Regions from separate parts of the Rhodopseudomonas sp. P1 genome, predicted to be linked through region 2. Evidence: predicted binding sites of a transcription regulator. Region 2 holds the regulator's gene; each other region holds the start of a gene.
The links. The regulator PhoB, encoded in region 2, activates phosphate uptake and scavenging genes when phosphate is short. The targets are predictions, from matches to a motif close to TGTCATNNANCTGTCAT.
Positions count from the first base shown of each region.

Region 1: LRC39_RS02000 (alkaline phosphatase) is a predicted target of PhoB. The motif match lies at 1,802-1,818, and genes of this name have one in related genera.
Region 3: LRC39_RS15635 (RNA degradosome polyphosphate kinase) is a predicted target of PhoB. The motif match lies at 2,424-2,440, and genes of this name have one in related genera.

Region 1 covers NZ_CP088006.1:416,346-420,624, reverse strand. The annotation lists gene LRC39_RS02010 (phosphatase PAP2 family protein) at 1-175, shown strand, start outside; gene argG (argininosuccinate synthase) at 276-1,613, shown strand; gene LRC39_RS02000 (alkaline phosphatase) at 1,858-3,615, shown strand; gene LRC39_RS01995 (putative bifunctional diguanylate cyclase/phosphodiesterase) at 3,631-4,279, opposite strand, start outside.
Region 2 covers NZ_CP088006.1:5,247,260-5,251,538, reverse strand. The annotation lists gene pstB (phosphate ABC transporter ATP-binding protein PstB) at 1-652, shown strand, start outside; gene phoU (phosphate signaling complex protein PhoU) at 676-1,392, shown strand; gene phoB (phosphate regulon transcriptional regulator PhoB) at 1,466-2,179, shown strand; gene LRC39_RS24255 (GcrA family cell cycle regulator) at 2,529-3,038, opposite strand; gene LRC39_RS24250 (aspartate aminotransferase family protein) at 3,515-4,279, shown strand, end outside.
Region 3 covers NZ_CP088006.1:3,376,973-3,381,251, forward strand. The annotation lists gene ppx (exopolyphosphatase) at 1-132, opposite strand, end outside; gene LRC39_RS15635 (RNA degradosome polyphosphate kinase) at 145-2,355, opposite strand; gene LRC39_RS15640 (chromosomal replication initiator DnaA) at 2,506-3,195, opposite strand; gene LRC39_RS15645 (CDP-alcohol phosphatidyltransferase family protein) at 3,226-3,771, opposite strand; gene purM (phosphoribosylformylglycinamidine cyclo-ligase) at 4,038-4,279, shown strand, end outside.

The DNA.
Region 1 (4,279 bases), 490 kb from region 2:
CCTCGTCACCTTCCTGGTGATCTGGCTGCTTTACGCACTGATCTACCGCTGGGCCTGGAGCCGGACCTCGGACGAGGCGATCGACGCGGCGCTGACCCGCGCGTTCTGGCCGCTGTACCGGCTGCGGCTGAAGAAATGGCGCGGCCAGGACATCGGCCCGGCGCCGGCCGCCTGAGCCGCATCCGCACCTCCGCCGCGATTAAACGCGTGCCGCTGGCCGCGAAGTTTGGTATGCGCGCAGCAACCGCAACTGCTTCAACCGATTGGGACTTCCAATGACTACGATCTTGAAAAGCCTGCCCAAGGGCGAAAACGTCGGCATCGCTTTCTCAGGGGGTCTCGATACCAGCGCGGCGCTGTTGTGGATGAAGCAGAAGGGCGCCCGGGTGTTCGCCTATACCGCGAATCTCGGCCAGCCCGACGAGGCCGATTACGACGCCATCCCGCGCAAGGCGATGGAGTTCGGCGCCGAGAAGGCCCGCCTGGTCGATTGCCGCACCCAGCTGGTGCACGAAGGCATCGCGGCGATCCAGGCCGGCGCCTTCCACGTTTCGACCGGCGGCATCGCCTACTTCAACACCACCCCGCTCGGCCGCGCCGTGACCGGCACCATGCTGGTGTCGGCGATGAAGGAAGACGGCGTCAACATCTGGGGCGACGGCTCGACCTACAAGGGCAACGACATCGAGCGGTTCTACCGCTACGGCCTGCTCACCAATCCGGCCTTGCGGATCTACAAGCCCTGGCTCGACCAGCAGTTCATCGACGAGCTCGGCGGCCGTGCCGAAATGTCGGCGTTCATGACCTCCCACGGCTTCGCCTACAAGATGAGCGCCGAGAAGGCGTATTCGACCGACAGCAATCTGCTCGGCGCCACCCACGAGGCCAAGGATCTCGAACACCTCGACAGCGGCATCAAGATCGTCAACCCGATCATGGGCGTGCCGTTCTGGCGCGACGACTGTGCCGTCAAGGCCGAGACCGTCAGCGTGCGGTTCGAGGAAGGCCAGCCGGTCGCGCTCAATGGCCAGACCTTCACTGATCCGGTCGCGATGTTCTACGAAGCCAATGCCATCGGCGGCCGCCATGGCCTCGGCATGAGCGACCAGATCGAAAACCGCATCATCGAAGCCAAGAGCCGCGGCATCTACGAAGCGCCCGGCATGGCGCTGCTGCACATCGCCTATGAGCGGCTGGTCACCGGCATCCACAACGAAGACACTATCGAGCAGTACCGCATCAACGGCATGAAGCTCGGCCGGCTGCTGTATCAGGGCCGCTGGTTCGACTCGCAGGCCCTGATGCTGCGCGAGACCGCGCAGCGCTGGGTCGCCCGCGCCGTCACCGGCGAAGTGACGCTGGAGCTGCGCCGCGGCAACGACTACTCGATCATGAACACCCAGAGCCCGAACCTGACCTATGCGCCGGAGCGGCTGAGCATGGAGAAGGTCGAGGACGCACCGTTCACACCGGCGGACCGCATCGGCCAGCTCACCATGCGCAACCTCGACATCACCGACACCCGCGCCAAGCTCGGCCTCTACGCCAAGACCGGCCTGCTGTCGTCCGGCGAAGGCACCCCGATCCCGCAGCTGGAGAACGACAAGGGCTAATAATAGCTCACCGTCATTCCGGGGCGCGAGCGCAGCTCGCGAACCCGGAATCCCGAGGTTGTTGAACGACCGGCGGTACCCCGAACGTCGAGATTCCGGGTTCGCACGAGCTGACGCTCGCGCGCCCCGGAATGACATGCTTGGTTAGTCACTAAGATCGAGCACACATCCACCACCACGCGGCGCGGCGTCATCCAGCCGTCATTTGCCGCTCATACGGTCCCGCGCATCAATCAGGACCGTGATGATGACCAGGCATGTTGTCGCGACGGCGTTTGCGTCGCTGATGTTCGTTTCGGCCGCTTCGGCCCAGACTATTTACCCGATCGACCGCGCCGAGATTCTGGCCGGCGCCAAATTCGACCTCAAGGTCGAGTTCGGCGGCGAAGTCACTGCGGACAAAGCCAGCCTCACCATCAATGGTGCTGACGCCGCGAGCGTGTTCGGCAAAGCCCCGGAACTGATCGCGCAAGAGGCGGGACAACCCCGGTCGGCACTGCTGCTCCGCGACGTGACGCTGAATAAGCCCGGCCGCTACAGCATCGAGGCCGGCGACGGCGCTACGCGCCGCAGCGTCAGCTGGACCGTGTACGACACCGGGCCTCGGCGGGCCAAGAACGTGATCCTGTTTGTCGGCGACGGTCTGTCCCCGGCGTATCGGGTGGCGGCGCGACTGCTGTCGAAAGGCATTCAGGAAGGCCGCGCGGGCGGCAAGCTGGCGATCGACGACATGCCGCAGATGGCGCTGGTGTCGACCGCGGGCAGCGACTCGATCATCACCGACTCGGCCAATGCGGCCAGCGCCTATGCGACCGGCCACAAGGCCGCCGTCAACGCGATGGGGGTCTATGCCGACCGCACCCCCGACCCGCTCGACGATCCCAAGGTCGAAACGCTGGCCTCGCTTGCCAAGCGCAAGCTCGGGCTGTCGATCGGCATCGTCACCAACACCGAGGTGGAAGACGCGACGCCCGCGGCGGTGATCGCCCACACCCGCCGCCGCGCTGCCTATGACGACATCGTCGCGCAGTTCTATGCCGCCCAGCCCGACGTGCTGATGGGCGGCGGCGCGGCTTACTTCCTGCCGAAAGCCGCGAACGGCAAGCGCAAGGACGATATCGATTATCTGGCGAAATTCCGCGATGCCGGCTACGCGGTCGCCACCAACGCGACCGACCTCGACGCGGCGAGCAAGACCGGCCCGCGAAAACTGCTCGGCCTGTTCGCGCCCGGCAACATGGACGGCGTGCTCGACCGCCGCTTCCTCAAAGGTGGCGGGGTCGCCAAGAACCCGGACCAGCCCGATCTGACCCAGCAGGTCGCGGTCGCCCTCGACGTGTTGTCGAAGAACGACGCAGGTTTCTTCCTGATGGTTGAATCCGGCCTGATCGACAAATACGCCCATGCACTCGACATGGAGCGTGCCGTGTACGACACCATCATGCTCGACAACGCGGTGCGCCAGACCCGCGACTGGGCCAAGGCCCGCGGCGACGACACGCTGATCCTGGTAGTGGCCGATCACAACCATCCCAACGCGCTGGTCGGCACCGTGCGCGACGATCTGGCCGAGGGCGACGAGGTGCCGCTGCGCGAGCGGATCGGCGTGTACGAGCGCGCCGGCTTTCCGAACTATCCGGCGCCCGATGCGGACGGCTATCCGGAGCGCGTCGATGTCAGTCGTCGCCTGGCAATCTTCTCCGCCAGCCTGCCGGATCACTACGAGACGCTGCGGCCGAAGCTCGACGGCCCCAACCAGCCGACCGAGGCGGGCGACAAGCCCGGCACCTTCAAGGCCAACGACAAGTACAAGGGCGTGCCCGGCGCAGTGCTGCGCATCGGCAATCTGCCGGCGATGATGAACGCCAGCGTGCACTCCGGCGAGGACGTGATCCTGACCGCCGCCGGCCCCGGCAGCGAGCGGGTTCGCGGTTCGCTGGAGAACACCGATGTGTTCCGGGTGATGGCCGACGCGCTGGGCCTCGGCGCCGAGGCCAAGTAGCAGGCGGCGCGAGGCTTAAGCGACCCGCGCCGACCCCATCGCAAACTCTGCACCGGCGGAAGCACCGCTCTGCTGCAGGTCGAGCAGCCCGGTGATTTCAGAATTGGGACGGGCCTGGCTGAACAGGAAGCCCTGCGCTTCCTGGCAGCCTTCGGCGCGCAGCCAGCTCAGCTCCGCCTCGCTTTCGACGCCCTCGGCCGTGATGGTGACGCCGAGACCGTTGCCGAGGCTGATGATCGAACGCACGATCGCCTGGGATTCGCGATTGTCACACAGCCCGCGGACGAACGACTGATCGATCTTGATCTTGTCGAACGGGAAGCTGCGCAAATAACTCAGCGACGAATAGCCGGTGCCGAAATCGTCCATCGAGATCCGCACCCCAAGGGCGCGCAGCGCATGCAGCGTCGCCAGCACCTGGCTGCTCTTTTCCAGCAGCAGCGTTTCGGTGATCTCGAGCTCCAGCCGACGCGGCGGCAGGCCGGACTGCTTCAGCGCATCCATCACCACCGAAAGCAGATTGCCGACCCGGAATTGCAGCGGCGACAGGTTGACGGCGACGCGGACATCGTCCGGCCAGCGCGCGGCGTCCATGCAGGCCGAGCGCAGGATCTGCGCGCCGATGGCGTTGATCAGTCCGGTGTCTTCGGCGACCGGAATGAAT
Region 2 (4,279 bases):
CATCGGTCCGTCGGGCTGCGGCAAGTCGACCCTGCTGCGCATCTTCAACCGGATGTATGATCTGTATCCGGGGCAGCGCGCCGAGGGGCAGGTGCTGCTCGACAACACCAACATCCTCGACCCCAAGCTCGACCTCAACCTGCTGCGCGCGCGGGTCGGCATGGTGTTCCAGAAGCCGACCCCGTTCCCGATGACGATCTATGAGAACATCGCGTTCGGCGTCCGGCTGTACGAGAAGATCTCGAAGTCGGAGATGGACGGACGTGTCGAGAAGGCGCTGCGCGGCGCGGCGCTGTGGAACGAAGTCAAAGACAAGCTCAATGCCTCCGGCCTCAGCCTGTCGGGCGGTCAGCAGCAGCGGCTGTGCATTGCCCGCACCATCGCGGTGCGGCCGGAAGTGATCCTGTTCGACGAGCCGTGCTCGGCGCTCGACCCGATCTCCACTGCCAAGATCGAAGAGCTGATCGACGAGCTGAAGGAACAATACACCATCGCGATCGTGACCCATAACATGCAGCAGGCGGCGCGCGTGTCGGAGTCGACCGCCTTCATGTATCTCGGCGAGCTGATCGAGTTCGGCCCGACCAACAAGATCTTCACCTCGCCGAGCGATCGGCGCACCCAGGACTACATCACCGGCCGGTTCGGCTGACGCGGCGGGCGAGGAGCACGGATATGGGATTCGAACATACCACCAAGGCGTTCGACGGCGACCTGCAGGATCTGACCCGGCTGGTTGCGGAGATGGGCGGCCTGGCCGAGCGTCAGATCGTCGACTCGGTCGATGCGCTGATCCGGCGCGACGTCGCGCTGGCCTCCCGCGTGGTCGCGGCCGATGCCGAGATCGACCAGATGCAGCGGAGTATCGAAGAGCGCGCGGTGCTGACCATCGCGCGGCGCCAGCCGATGGCGATCGACCTGCGCGAAATCGTCGGCGCGATGCGCGTCGCCACCGACCTCGAGCGGATCGGCGATCTGTCGAAGAACATCGCCAAGCGCGTCAATGCGATCGACAGCGACTTCCATCCGCTGAAGCTGATCCGTGGCCTCGAGCACATGACCGACCTCGTGCAATCGCAGGTCAAGGCGGTGCTCGATGCCTATACGGCGCACGATCTGCCGGCCGCGATGGTGGTGTGGAACGGCGACGAGGAAGTCGACGCGATCTGCACCTCGCTGTTCCGCGAGCTGCTCACCTACATGATGGAAGATCCGCGCAACATCTCGTTCTGCATTCACCTGATGTTCTGCGCCAAGAACATCGAGCGGATCGGCGATCATGCGACCAACATCGCCGAGACGGTGTTCTACATGATCGAAGGCCAGCAGATCATGGACAAGCGTCCGAAGGGCGACATGACCACCTTCGCCAACGCGACGCCTGGCAACTGACGCTGCTCTGGCGGCCGGCCCGCCGGGCCGGCGCCATGGGACGGATCGAGACGACACTGAGACGAGGACGACGATGGCTGCGCGCATTCTGGTAGTTGAAGACGAGGAAGCGCTGACGACGCTGCTGCGATACAATCTGGAATCAGAAGGTTACGAGGTCGAGACCGTCGCACGCGGCGACGACGCCGACACCCGGATGAAGGAGCGGATTCCGGATCTCGTGGTCCTGGACTGGATGCTGCCGGGCCTGTCCGGCATCGAACTGTGCCGCCGCCTGCGGGCGCGCAACGACACCAAGCAACTGCCGATCATCATGCTCACCGCGCGCGGCGAGGAAAGCGAGCGCGTCCGCGGGCTCGCCACCGGGGCGGACGATTACATCGTCAAGCCGTTCTCGGTGCCGGAGCTGCTGGCGCGGGTGAAGGGCCTGCTGCGCCGTGCTGCGCCGGAGCGGCTCGCCACCGTGCTGGCGTATGGTGATCTCGAACTCGATCGCGACAAGCGCCGGGTGGCGCGGTCCGGCCGGCCGATCGATCTCGGCCCGACCGAGTATCGCCTGCTCGAATTCTTCCTGGAGCACCCGGGCCGGGTGTTCAGCCGCGAGCAGCTGCTCGACGGCGTCTGGGGGCGCGACATCTATATCGATGAGCGCACCGTCGACGTGCACATCGGCCGCCTGCGCAAGCTGCTCAATATCGGTCGCGAGCAGGACCCGATCCGCACCGTCCGCGGCGCCGGCTACGCGCTCGACGACCGCTTCGCCAAGGTCGAAGGCAGCCCGTCGTAGTTGTTAGCAGGTTTGCGACGTCGGGTGGGCAAAGCGAAGCGTGCCCACCAAGACACTCGTTTCAAATCACGATGACCGCGAGCGTGATTTAGCGACACGTGGGAACGACGCGATGGCGGCGTTTGTCGACTCTATCGCTTTTGCAATCGTTCAGCTGCGGCCTCAGCCCAACATAGCAGCGTCATTCTCCGCGAAGGCGGAGGATCCAGTATTGCAGTGAGTGGGGGGAAGTAACCGACGCTCTGGAATACTGGGTCGCCCGCTTTTGCGGGCGATGACAGTTTGGAGGGATGGCGCAGCCCTGCGCTGCACGCGCGGTTTGCCGCGGCCTCGGGCAGGCGGCGTCAGTCTAGCGCGTGGTCTTGGGAGCTGCGCGGCGGCGATCGCCGACCGGCTGATAGGCGATGCGCGAGTGATGCGCGCAGTAGGGCAGGCCCGGCAGCGACTTGCCGCCGCAGAAGAAGAATTCCGGGCTCGACGGGTCGCCGACCGGCCAGTGGCAGGTGGCTTCGTTGAGTTCCAGCAGCGACAGCCGCTGGTTCATCGGAACCACGTTGTCGAAGGCGATCGGATCGGGCTCGGCTTCCACTTCGAAAGCGTGCGCCAGCGCGGTGTTGCCGCGCGCCACCGGGCGGGTCACCCTCATCATCTGCTGCACCGGGCGCGCCTTGCGCGGCCGCGGCGCTGCCGACGTGGGGCTCTTGGCCCGGCCCGACAGGCCGAGGCGGTGGACCTTGCCGATCACGGCATTGCGGGTAACGTTGCCAAGCTCGGCGGCAATTTGACTCGCCGACAGCCCGCCCTCCCACAATTTCTTCAACTGCTCGACGCGCTCGTCGGTCCAGGTCAATGCCGTCATAGTTCTATCCCTTCCTGCCGCGGGCGCCGAAGGGCGGCGCGGAACCGCGGCTGTGAGGTCGTCAAAATCTCAGCTGTCAGAATCCCTTAGCGCTCGCCGGACGACCCTTGCCGCCCCGGCGTTACGCCTCATCCGAGAACTCGAAATGGATTACAAACCGCGCACGAGATGTCGTACCCGACAGTCAAAAGGCTACAATATGCCGTGACTCGCGCGCAAGAGTCCGACCCGGTGCGTCCACACCTTCTCCTGTGAGTGAGTCCGCGAAGCCACAACAAACAGCGCGAGTGCTGCTTTCCGGCAGCACTTCGTCGAAGCTCCGTGTTGACAGTGAGTTCGACGCTTCTAGAATAATCCCACGTGCCGCCTGGAAAGGCGGCACGTTTCGTTTCCGGGGTACGTTGTCCCAGACTGCGTTCGTGTCATGCGCGTGACGCGGCCGGCCGGCGGCCCGCTATTTTCCGATCGGATCGGCCATGTCTCAGAGCGCTTCAACGTCCCATCTCCTCCCGGTTTTCGCCAGAGCGGATGTCGCGTTCGAGCGCGGCGAAGGTGTCTGGCTGCACGGAACTGATGGCGAGCGCTACCTCGACTTCACCAGCGGCGTCGCCGTCAACGCGCTCGGCCATTGCCATCCGCATCTGGTCGAAGCCTTGCAGCAGCAGGCGACCAAACTGTGGCACATGTCCAACCTGTTCAAGAGCCCGGACGGCGAGAAGCTGGCGGCGCGGCTGTGCGAACAGAGCTTTGCCGACAAGGTGTTCTTCTGCAATTCGGGTGCTGAAGCGGTCGAGTGCGCGCTGAAGATGGCGCGGCACTACCACTTCTCCAAGGGCGAGCCCGAGCGCACCCGGGTGATTACTTTCGAAGGCGCGTTCCACGGCCGCACGCTCGGCACGCTCGCCGCTACCGGCGCGGCAAAGTACCTGGAAGGCTACGGCAAGCCGCTCGACGGTTTCGATCAGTTGCCGCTCGGTGACCTCGATGCGGTCAAGGCCGCGATCGGTCCGACCACCGCCGCGATCCTGATCGAGCCGCTGCAGGGCGAGGGCGGCGTGCGCTCGCCGGAGCTGGCGTTCTTCCGCGGCCTGCGTGAGCTGTGCGACGCGCACGGCCTGCTGCTGATCTTCGACGAAGTCCAGACCGGCATGGGCCGCACTGGCGAACTGTTCGCCTATAAGCGGGTCGGCGTCGCGCCGGATTTGATGTCGCTGGCCAAAGCGCTCGGCGGTGGCTTTCCG
Region 3 (4,279 bases), 1.9 Mb from region 2:
GCACAGCGCCTTCTCGTTGAAGACGGTGACCAGACTGCGCGCCAGCGCCTCGTAGACCACGAGGCGCACGGAGTTCGAGCCGATGTCGATGACGGCGACGCTGGGTTCGCGCCTGTGCGGCTGCTTGCTCAACGTCGTCGTCCCTTAGGAAGTCTGCTGGGACTGCTGACGTTCAGCACGCCGGGTGAGCCGGCGGGGTGAGGATTCCTGGAGCGACTTCCCACGGCCGGACAAGCTCGGATTGGTCATGAAGTAGTTGTGGACGTTGAAGGGCTCCTCGCCCTTGGCCGCCTTCATACGCGTCGACGATCCGTCCGGCAACAACCGCCAGCTTTGCTCGGTATCTTTCAGGTTGGCTACCATGATCTGCTCCAGCACCTGCTGATGCACGGTCGGGTTGAGCATCGGGCACAGCACTTCGACCCGGCGGTCGAGATTGCGCGGCATCATGTCGGCGGAGGAGATGTACACCGCCGCCTTGGCACTCGGCAGGCCGTAGCCGTTGCCGAAGCAGTAGATACGGCCGTGTTCGAGGAACCGGCCGATGATCGACTTCACCCGGATGTTGTCCGACAGCCCCGGCACGCCCGGCCGCAGGCAGCAGATGCCGCGGACCACCAGTTCGACCGAGACCCCTGCGCGCGAGGCTTCGTACAGCGCGTCGATGATCTCGGGGTCGACCAGTGCATTCATCTTCAGCCAGATCGCGGCCGGCTTGCCGTGGCGGGCAAAGGTCGTCTCGCCGCGAATATGCTCGAGCATGGTCTTGCGCAGCGTGATCGGCGATACCGCCATCTTCTCGATGTCGCTAGGCTCGGCGTAGCCTGTGATGTAGTTGAACACCCGCGCAGCGTCGCGGCCGAGGATCGGATCGGAGGTGAAGTACGACAGGTCCGTATAAATACGCGCCGTCACCGGATGGTAGTTACCGGTGCCTGTGTGGATGTAGGTCGTCAGGCTGCCACCCTCGCGCCGCACGACCAGCGACAGCTTGGCGTGGGTCTTGAGCTGCAGGAAGCCGTACACCACCTGCACGCCGGCGCGCTCGAGGTCGCGCGCCCAGCGGATGTTGGCTTCTTCGTCGAACCGCGCCTTCAGTTCGACCAGCGCGGTGACCGACTTGCCGGCCTCGGCGGCTTCGGCGAGCGCGCGCACGATCGGCGAGTTGTTGGAGGTGCGGTAAAGCGTCTGCTTGATCGCGACGACATCGGGATCGCGCGCCGCCTGCTGCAGGAACTGAACGACGACGTCGAACGATTCATACGGGTGGTGGACGATCAGGTCCTTCTGCCGGATCGCCGCGAAGATATCACCGCCATGGTCGCGCACCCGCTCCGGATGCCGCGGCACGTACGGGACGAATTCAAGATCGGGACGATCGACCCGGGTGAGCTGCGACAGCTCGTTCATCGCCAGCACGCCGTCGACCAGGAACACCTCGTCGTCGGCCGCGGTGAGCGCGCGCTGCACGAACACGCGCAGCTCCTCCGGCATGGAGGAGTCGACCTCCATCCGGATCACCGACCCGCGCCGCCGCCGCTTCAGCGCGGTCTCGAACAGCCGCACCAGATCCTCGGCCTCTTCCTCGATTTCCAGTTCGCTGTCGCGGATGATCCGGAACGAGCCCTGCCCCTTGACGTGGTAGCCGGGGAACAGCCGCCCGATGAACAGCGAGGTCGCCTGCTCCAGCGTCATCACCCGGACGGCCTGGTCGCGCCCATTCCCGGGCAGACGGATGAAACGGTCGATCCGCGCCGGCATCCGGATCAGCGCATTCATCGGCTTGCCATCGGAGACCCGAGCCAGCTGCAGGCCGATTGTGAAGCCGAGACTCGGGATGAACGGGAACGGATGCGCCGGGTCGATCGCCAGCGGGGTCAGCAGCGGGAAGATGTTGTGGAGGAAGTGATCCTCGATCCACGTCCGCTCCGCCTTGGTGACGTCCTTGCCGTCCAACAACAGGATACCGGAGTCTGCGAGCACGCCGCGCAGCTCGCGCCAGATCGACTGCTGGTCGCTGGCGAGTTTGGAGACCGCCTCGTTGATCAGCGCGAGCTGTTCGGACGGCGTCAGGCCGTCCGGGCTGCGCTCGGTGATGCCTTCGCGGATCTGCGCCTTGATACCGGCGACGCGGACCATAAAGAATTCATCGAGGTTGTTGGCCGAAATCGACAGAAACCGCACCCGCTCCAGCACCGGGTGGTGCGGATTCACCGATTCTTCGAGCACCCGACGGTTGAAGTGAAGCCATGACAGCTCGCGATTGATGAATCGCTCGGGGCCGGCGGCGATCATCGACGCCGGCTCGGCTTCGCCTTTTTTCTCTTCGATGGCAATCACTTGCTCGGAGTCCATGAGAAATTGATCCAGACTAGGATGGGGCGCACCGCGGCTGCGGCGCCGCGAGACAATGCTGACGCTGCATGACGTTTCCATGACATTGAGAAACGAGGCGCAGAAGCCGTCAAGCGGGCCGCCTTCCCGCCATATGCCGCAGGGCGGGCGCTAGTCGGCGCGCAGCACTTCCGAGGCGAGCGCCCGGGTCACCGGGCGGCCGAGCCGCAGCGCCATGGTGTCGAGCTTTTCCACCACCTGGCGGGCAGCCACGAAGGACCGGTCGATCCGGTTGGCGAGGTAGCCGACAAGCGCAGCGTCGATGCACATCTGGCGGTCGGCGCAGAACTTGACGATCAGGGCGCGAAACAGCGCATCGTCAGGCGGCAGTAACGACACCACCGGCACGGCCCGCAGCCGCGACTTCAGGTCGCGCAGGTCGATCGACAAGGCTGCAGGCTCGACCCGGCCGGTGAACAGCACATAGGCCTCTTCTTCCCGCGCCATGTTCATCAGGTGGAAGAGCGCCCGCTCGTCGAAGCTGCCCGGCACCAGGTCTTCCACCACCACCGCGCCGGTCGCCAGCGCGCCGGGCACCGCCGCTGCATTCAGCGCCTGCGCCGCGGTCGACCGCGCGCCAGCCAGTTCGGCCCAGATCGCGGCCAGATGGCTCTTGCCGCTGCCCTCGGGGCCAACCAGCATCATGATACGGTTGGGCCAGTCCGGCCAGCTCTCGATCAGAGACAGCGCCGCGGTGTTGGCTGAACCTTCCAGGAAATCCTCGCGCGACAGGCTTTCGGCATGCGGCAGGTCGAGGGCTAATTGTCGAGGTTCAACGCGAACTGGCACGGGGCGCTCCATGCCGGCCCAAAACGCGGCCGGCCGACGCGGTCAACGGCTTGGCTCGATCGTGCTCATATGCCGCATCCACTCGACGAGATAGAGGGAGACGGAAAGCAAGGTCAAGACGGTCACCGCGCCCATCAGAAAGAGGTCGTAAGGCGCCGGCTCGAAGCCGAAGGCGAGCGCGCCGAGGATCAGCGCGGCGAACGACACCTGGGCGACCGTGTTCAGTTTCGACACCATCAGCGGCTTCATCGGGATCGGCCGCCCGAACACCCAGGAGATCATCACCGCGCCGACGATCATGATGTCGCGCGACACCACCAGGATCACCAGCCAGCGCGGGATCGCCCCCCAGATCCCGAGCGAGACGTAGATCGAGACCAGCAGCGCCTTGTCGGCGAGCGGATCGAGCAGCGCACCGAGCTCGCTGGACATGTTGAAGCGCTTGGCCAGAAACCCGTCGACCGCGTCGCTGACCCCGGCCACCACGAACACCGCGAAGGCGATTTCCATCTCATTGGACGCGATCGCCCAGACGATCACCGGCACCAACAGGATGCGGCAAAGCGTAATGATGTTTGGAATGCTCACGCAACGTTCCCGGCTTCCGGCCCAAATCCGCCGAAAAACCTCGACTTTCGACGGTTGAGCGGGCTGGTTTTCTACATAGACCATGCTGGGTCCCCTTGCGAGCCATTGCACGCTGGCGGAATCCGACGTAACCACCCCAAAACATCGGCCGGGCGCGGACAAGCGGGACTTAGGTCTAGCGTCGTCGCGCCGGCGAAATCGACGGCGGGCTCCGCCCTGGCGACGGATGCCCGGGTGCCGCACAGCTTGAATTGGGAAAACCGGGCATGACCGAGCGGAAGCACGGCCTCACCTACGCCGACTCCGGCGTCGACATCGATGCGGGCAACCGGCTCGTCGATCTGATCAAGCCGATGGTGCGCGCCACCGCGCGGGCCGGCGCGGATTCCGAGATCGGCGGCTTTGGCGGCCTGTTCGATCTGAAGGCGGCCGGCTTCAAGGACCCGGTGCTGGTCGCCGCCACCGACGGCGTCGGCACCAAGATCAAAGTGGCGATCGACGCCGGGCT